2 regions of the Bacillus sp. BC05(2025) genome follow, and region 1 is predicted to be linked to the other one. Evidence: a T-box and tRNA genes for the amino acid it is inferred to sense, from the RefSeq annotation. Region 1 holds a T-box; the other holds one or more tRNA genes.
What was found. A T-box is a leader RNA that pairs with one kind of tRNA and senses whether it is charged. The one in region 1 lies ahead of ACZ76X_RS25300 (valine--tRNA ligase), so its partner is inferred to be a tRNA-Val.
Positions count from the first base shown of each region.

Region 1 (3,827 bases):
ATGAAGAAAGAATTGAGGATGAAGAGGAAGAAACGGCGTATGCTGAGTTAGAAGATGATTCAGCTCAAGAGTATGAAACTAGACCGACGCCGCAAGTCGAAGAGCCAGCCTATAAGGAATCAGATGAGTGGGAAGATTACGCATTTGAACCGTTCCAACTAGAAGAAAGAAAAGAGCAGGAAGTAGAAGAAGAGGAAATAGAAGAACATGAATTTGTAGAGCGTGAAGAGGAGAAAGAAACAACGCCACAATTTGAATTGTTCGGACGAAAAGATTTCAAGAAAGAACAAGCGAAAAAACAAGAAGTACAAGAAGAGGAAACGTATTCACAGCGCGATGAAAATGCGCTTTATTTAACGAAATTATTTACGAAAGAACCAGAAGAAGAATTTACAAAGTTACGAATGTATTTTGTGCAAGAAGGAGATACGATTGAATCTGTTGCAGAACGTTATGAAACATCTGTACAAAACTTATACCGTGTCAATCAAACAGAAGATATATATTTAACTACAGGACAAATTATTTATATTCCTGTTTCAAGAGCAAAAACGAAATAAGTGAGTGGTTTCACTCACTTATTTTTCTAAAGGCTATGTTTTGAATAGAAAGGGTTATTCGTATGGATATGGAATTACGAAATCGCTATGAACCCATTATAAGGCAATATAAATTGGATACGCAGCATATGGAAGAGCACGGAAGTGTAACGAAAATTTATACGAATCAAGGTCCATATGCGCTCAAGAAAATAGAAGGCAGGAAGTTAGAGCGGAATAACTTTTTGCACCATATTCAATATTTGAAAGAGAAAGGTTTCTCAAATTATGTACCTATATACCATGCGACGGATGGAAATTATATTTTAAGTGATGGTACGTATAACTATTATTTAATGCCGTGGTTAGAACGTGCGGAAGGAAACGGCGAGGATAATGATCAATACCATAAAATGTTTCAGACCCTCGGAACGTTGCATCAAAAAACGGTAAAAGAAGAAACGTATACTGAAGAAGATTTAGAGAAACATTATACGAATATATCCGATCGCTGGGAAAACGATGGTGAGATGTTAGAAGAGTTTCTTGTAGAATCGGAAGCGAAATGGTATATGTCTCCGTTTGAATTGCAATATTGTACGTACTATCATCATGTAATGAGAGCCCGTGAGTTTGCAACGAAGCAATTAAAAGAGTGGAACGACGCGATGAAAGAAAAAGACAAAACACGTATTACTTTTGTGCATGGCAATGTATCACTTAATCATTTTTTATTTGATTATGAACGGAATGGCTATTTTATTAGTTTAGAAAAATCGAAGTTTGCAACACCAGTGCAAGATATTGTAGGGTTCTATTCTCGGTCGTTAAACACATATCCAATTGCGCGAAGTGATCGGTTTGAATGGTATCAAATGTATCAAAAAAATTTCCCTTTTACGAAAGAAGAGCAACTACTCATGTTTGCGTATATGACGTATCCATCGCAATTTATTCGGCAAATCCAGTCTTATAAAAAAAGAAGAGAGAGCCGTAATGAGGAAAATGAACTTCTCGGAGTAAAGAGTTTGCAACAAGCACATTGGCTCGTTAGCAATATAGAATATTTCCTTTCGCAATTACAAGCTGCCCAGCAAGGGAACGGGTAAAAAGATAAGTAGCATTCTCTACTTATCTTTTTTGTGCTTCAAAAAATTCGTAGTCTTAAATTTATCTTGACGAATAAGGTTTCGTTTTTTACACTATTGTATATAATAATTAACAATCATATAAATGCCTTGAAGGGGAAGAGTATAACAAGAAACGTCTTCAGAGAGGAGAATCATTAGCTGGGAGATTCTCTAGATAGTTATGTTAGAAGGTAGCCCTGGAGCATCTTTTCTGAACGGAATAGTTCTTATTAGGAAAAGACGGATTTGTCCGTTATCAAATTAAGAGTATAAGCAAATTCTGAATTTGTTTGTAAATAAAGGTGGTACCGCGATGTCCCTCGTCCTTTTTTGGATGAGGGGCATTTTTTATTTTAAGGAGGGAAAATAATGTCAAACACGGAAAAAAATTTACCAACTAAATATGATCATATGTCCGTTGAAGAAGGCCTTTATCAGTGGTGGCTAGAAGGCAAATATTTTGAAGCAACAGGAGACGAGAAGAAACAACCGTATACAATTGTAATTCCACCTCCGAACGTAACTGGTAAGTTACACTTAGGTCACGCTTGGGATACAACTCTTCAAGATATTTTAACTCGTACGAAGCGTATGCAAGGTTACGATGTATTATGGCTTCCAGGAATGGACCATGCGGGTATCGCAACACAAGCGAAAGTAGAAGGAAAACTTCGTGAAGAAGGTATTTCACGTTACGATCTTGGCCGTGAGAAATTTCTTGAAAAAGCTTGGGAGTGGAAAGAAGAATACGCTTCTCACATTCGTCAACAATGGGGAAAAGTTGGTTTAGGACTAGACTATTCTCGTGAACGTTTCACATTAGACGAAGGTTTATCTGATGCGGTTAATAAAGTATTCGTTCAATTATACGAAAAAGGCTTAATTTACCGTGGTGAATATATTATCAACTGGGATCCAGCAACACGCACAGCTCTTTCTGATATTGAAGTAATTCATAAAGAAGTTCAAGGTGCATTCTACCATATGAACTATCCGTTAACAGATGGTTCTGGTCATATTCGTCTTGCAACAACTCGTCCAGAAACGATGCTTGGTGATACAGCAGTAGCGGTTCATCCAGAAGACGATCGTTACAAGCATTTAATCGGAAAAACAGTTACACTTCCAATCGTAGGCCGTGAGATTCCGATTATTGCTGACGAGTATGTAGAAAAAGATTTCGGAACAGGTGTTGTAAAAATTACACCAGCTCATGACCCAAATGACTTTGAAGTGGGTAACCGTCATGATTTACCACGTATCTTAGTAATGAACGAAGATGGATCGATGAACGAAAAAGCTGGTAAGTATAACGGCATGGATCGTTTCGAATGCCGTAAAGCTTTAGTAAAAGATTTACAAGAAGCGGGCGTATTAGTAGAAATCGAGCCTCATATGCATTCAGTAGGTCATAGTGAGCGTAGTGGTGCAGTTGTTGAGCCTTATTTATCAACACAATGGTTCGTAAAAATGGCTCCACTTGCTGAGAAGGCAGTAGCACTTCAGCAAAAAGAAGAAGAGAAAGTAACGTTCGTACCAGAGCGTTTCGAAAACACATATTTACGTTGGATGGAAAACATTCACGACTGGTGTATCTCTCGTCAATTATGGTGGGGACACCGCATTCCAGCTTGGTATCATAAAGAAACTGGTGAAGTATACGTAGGTACAGAAGCACCAGCAGATATTGAAAACTGGAATCAAGATAATGACGTACTTGATACATGGTTCAGCTCAGCACTATGGCCATTCTCAACACTTGGTTGGCCAAATGAAGATGCAGCAGATTTCAAACGTTACTATTCAACAGATGCACTAGTAACGGGTTATGACATCATCTTCTTCTGGGTATCTCGTATGATTTTCCAAGGTTTAGAGTTTACAGGCGAGCGTCCATTTAAAGATGTATTAATTCACGGTTTAGTTCGTGATGAGCAAGGACGTAAAATGAGTAAATCTCTTGGTAACGGTATTGACCCAATGGAAGTTATCGAGAAGTACGGTGCAGATGCAATGCGTTTCTTCTTATCAACGGGAAGTGCACCAGGTCAAGACTTACGTTTCAGCATGGAAAAAGTAGAATCTACTTGGAACTTCATTAATAAAATTTGGAATGCATCACGTTTCGTATTAATGAACATGGATGATATGAAGTATG
Region 1 covers NZ_JBWYRA010000012.1:30,871-34,697, reverse strand. Annotated here, with positions in the region: gene spoVID (stage VI sporulation protein D) at 1-560, shown strand, start outside; gene ysxE (spore coat protein YsxE) at 623-1,648, shown strand; T-box leader at 1,769-2,000, shown strand; gene ACZ76X_RS25300 (valine--tRNA ligase) at 2,039-3,827, shown strand, end outside.

Region 2 (3,827 bases), on a different contig from region 1:
TCAATAGTTTAATGAGTTCTTTGTTACACTTTTCACATAACTATAACCTTTTTGACTCCATCTCCACCACTTTTGTTGTGGTATTGCTACAGTTATCGCATTTACATTTAGAGTCTTTGAATCTACTTATTTTCATTTTCCTTTAATAAATCGATGAGCGCTGTTCTCTCGACTGGTGTCAATGCCTTCCCAGTTCTGAGTTTTGCTACGATAGTCTTTTTCATTCGGTCAGTCATTATTCTTCCTCCTGTTCCTCGACTGGAATTAACGTTACTGTTTCTTGAGTTTTGATTTTATACCCCTTAGAACAAGAGAAGTATGCTACATTGCTACTACTACCTAAAGTTGTTTCCACAACAGGGAATCCATTAGAGTCGTATACAGCAAAGTCATTACCGACTTTCAAATAATAAATCACCTTGTAGTCCCCTGCAATGACATCCTCGCCTACGACATGTTCCCCTGCTTCTAATATCATAGGCTCTACCTCCTGTTTCTTATCGAGCAATGGTTCACGGATGCAGTAACTGTTAACGTCAACCCAAACTCCATTCATATCTTTTTCACAATCATACTCGTTGTCATAAGTTTCATTAGCATTGTCGTCAGAAGTATCATCACGAGTATAATATGATGAATTATCTTCTTGAACTTGTTGCACATTAGAATCATGTACAGCCACCACTGATATAAGTATCATGATAGCGACAACTCCAACTACTATCCACGGTAATAACTGTCGTCCAAATTCTTTTCTTACTTCTTTCGCTTGCTCCTTTGCGCTCCCTTTCAGAATCCAAACGAGCAAGCAAGATATTAAAAAGGCTAATACTAAACTCATTACGTATCCACTTCCTCAATCTTTACTCTGTATTGCTTTCCCAATTGAATTATGATGGTATCACCTCTTCCTTCAAGAAATCTAACTCATAAGCGCTCATCTCTTTTTCAACTTCATAGATTTCAAAGCTTTTATCGCGATTCCCCTTAAATACCCGATTCTTAATATATCATATTTTAAATTTATCTATAACTTACAAAATGCAAGATTTCAATTCGTACGACTGTTCATAACTTCCTCTTTCAAGAATCCTAATTCGTAAGATTCTATTTCTTTTTCAGCTTCCACGCTCTCATATTTCTTTTCGGACACTCAACATTTCCATACCATGTGTCTGAACCAACCTATGCCTATTCTCTCCACAAGTCCTCCTCTGATTGTGGAAACTATCCCCCCTCTACATCAAAAAAGGAATGAGTTATCTCATTCCCCTTACCATTATACAGACAGCTAAGCACATAATTTTGTGGTCACAAATGGTCACAGAAGTTACAATAACCATTGCTTTTTTAATAGAATTTCATTTATACAAACTTGTAAGAATGCCTTTAAATCAACATTTCCCCCGTAGCTCAGCAGGGAGAGCGCCACCTTGACAGGGTGGAGGTCGCTGGTTCGAGGCCAGTCGGGATCATATGAAAAACCCCTTGATAGTTGAAGTGAACCCGAATAGTGGTACATGAAAAAAACACCTCCATTGAATTCGCATAATAAGTATGCAAATTCAATGGAGGTGTTTTTCGTTTGAAGACAAGAGTTCATTACCCAGAAGAAACAAAGTGGAAAGTTATTGAAATGAAGAAAGACGGCTATTCAAATCGTACAATTATGGAGAAACTCGGAATTAAAAATGTTTCCCAAATTAAGACATGGATGAAATGGTATCGTACAGATCAAACATATCGTTTTCAACAACCTGTAGGAAAACAATATTCTTATGGAAAAGGACCAAAAGAGCTCAGTGAATTAGAACAGCTACGTTTAGAAAATAAACATCTAAAAACAAAATTACTTGTATGGGGAAAGTATCTGGAAATCGAAAGGGGCTGAAACCAGAAACTGTAGTTACTTTATGGGAAAATGTAAAAACAAAAATAACGGTAAAAGAATTGTGTAACGTATTAGAATTACCCCGTTCCACATTTTATCGCTGGTTACAACGAACGGAAGATTTGAAAGATGGTATAGAAGAGAAAGTAAAGGACGTTTGTCTTAGGCATAAATTCCGGTATGGATATCGAAGAGTGACCGCTACTCTTCGAAAAATGGGACTGTGTGTCAATCATAAAAAAGTATTACGAATCATGAGACAAAATCACATTCTTTCAAAAGTACGTCGAAAGAAAAAGAAATATATCAATGGTGTGGAACCAATGGTAGCCCCTCATCGATTGGAGCGCCAATTCGATGCATCCACACCAAATGAAAAGTGGTTTACGGATGTGACGTATCTCTTATTTGGAGAGCGTACCTTGTATTTATCAACGATTATGGATGCCTTTAATCGTGAAATTATTAGTTGTGTCATCAGCGAATCACAAACACTGACATTAGCGATAAAGACATTAAAACAAGCAATGAGAGGGCGAAAAGTAAAAGATGTCCTTCTTCACTCAGATCAAGGAAGTATTTATACAGCAAAAGAATTTCAAGCGTATGCCAAAGAAAACGGCATGATCACCAGCATGTCCCGGAGAGGAAATTGCCATGATAATGCCGTCATGGAAAGCTTCTTTGGTCATTTAAAAAGTGAAGCTTTCTATTCACAAAAGATAACAAAAGTATCCAGCACAACTGTACGAAAGATTGTGCTAGAATACATTCATTACTACAATTGTGTGCGAATTCAAGAAAAATTAAACCACCTATCCCCTAAAGAATTTAGGGAACAAGTGGTTTAGGTGTTTTGATTGGTGTCCCATTTTCGGGGGTCACTTCAGTTTGAGAAGGGACTTTTTATTAGTAGTTCAGCGAGAACATTTGCATCTTCACTCTTTGACCTTTATATTCTAACGGTGGTTTTAGTATTAATGGAATAATTAATTCATTCTCCACTTTATTTTTTTCCTCTACATCCATAATTCTTATAGTACTAAATTTGCTTCCATAACCGTTCAAAGATGTTCCCAAATTTAAACCAGATGTATTCGTTAATATATATCTATCGTGTAATGGCGTCTTCCCTGAATCAGTGGCATAAACATAAAAATTAGTTTCTGGAGGTACTTGGTCACAGATTTTTGACCAGAAATTTTTATACCTCTCTTGAAAACCTTCCAATTCTGCTGTAGATGCTGTAGTGTATATCGTCACTCTAGCCTCTGTTGGAATGTATTTCAACAATGATAGTTGTTCCTCGTTAAAATAAGGATCATAAATTTTAATTTCATCTTTTACATTTTCTCTTATCCAATTTTTCAAAAAACCTAAAGCTTCTTCCTGTTCATTTAAACCAAAATTATATAAATTTGGTTCAACAATAACCTGATAAAAATTATTCATTTCTTTTGTTATAGCTAAGTCTTCAAATATGGAAACCTGCACCATTTTTATGAAGTCTAATAATTGAATCACTCCTTGATACAATTCTTCAAGTTCTGAATTTTTTCTCGACTGATTAGTTGCTAAGGAATTTTCCACATACCAATTAATCCCCAAAATAATAGTTTGAAAATTGTGCCCTACAGAATAATCAAGCCATTTACCACAAACTTCTGAATGTTGTATTGTTCCTCTTCCCGAACATAAAGATTTCAATAATTTATTAAATACAATTGGTAACATTCTTTGCGTATCAATTTTTTTATAATTATCAACCTTCTTCGGATCCGAATGTAGAGTAAGCTCCACTACCTTGTCATTAAAATTTCTTAGACTTATGGAAGAATCTATACTAGAGGCATAACTATTAGCCAAGGAAGGGTCAATTGTATGTGCTAACTCTACAATTCCACCTAACAATTGATCCCTCCCTTGGTCATTTGAA
Region 2 covers NZ_JBWYRA010000005.1:198,847-202,673, reverse strand. Annotated here, with positions in the region: gene ACZ76X_RS18515 (hypothetical protein) at 236-841, opposite strand; tRNA gene ACZ76X_RS18510 (tRNA-Val) at 1,406-1,472, shown strand; one part of gene ACZ76X_RS18505 (IS3 family transposase) at 1,586-1,838, shown strand; one part of gene ACZ76X_RS18505 (IS3 family transposase) at 1,838-2,742, shown strand; gene ACZ76X_RS18500 (P-loop domain-containing protein) at 2,801-3,827, opposite strand, start outside.
Region 2: it encodes a tRNA-Val, which carries the amino acid that the T-box ahead of ACZ76X_RS25300 (valine--tRNA ligase) is inferred to sense. The anticodon was not compared.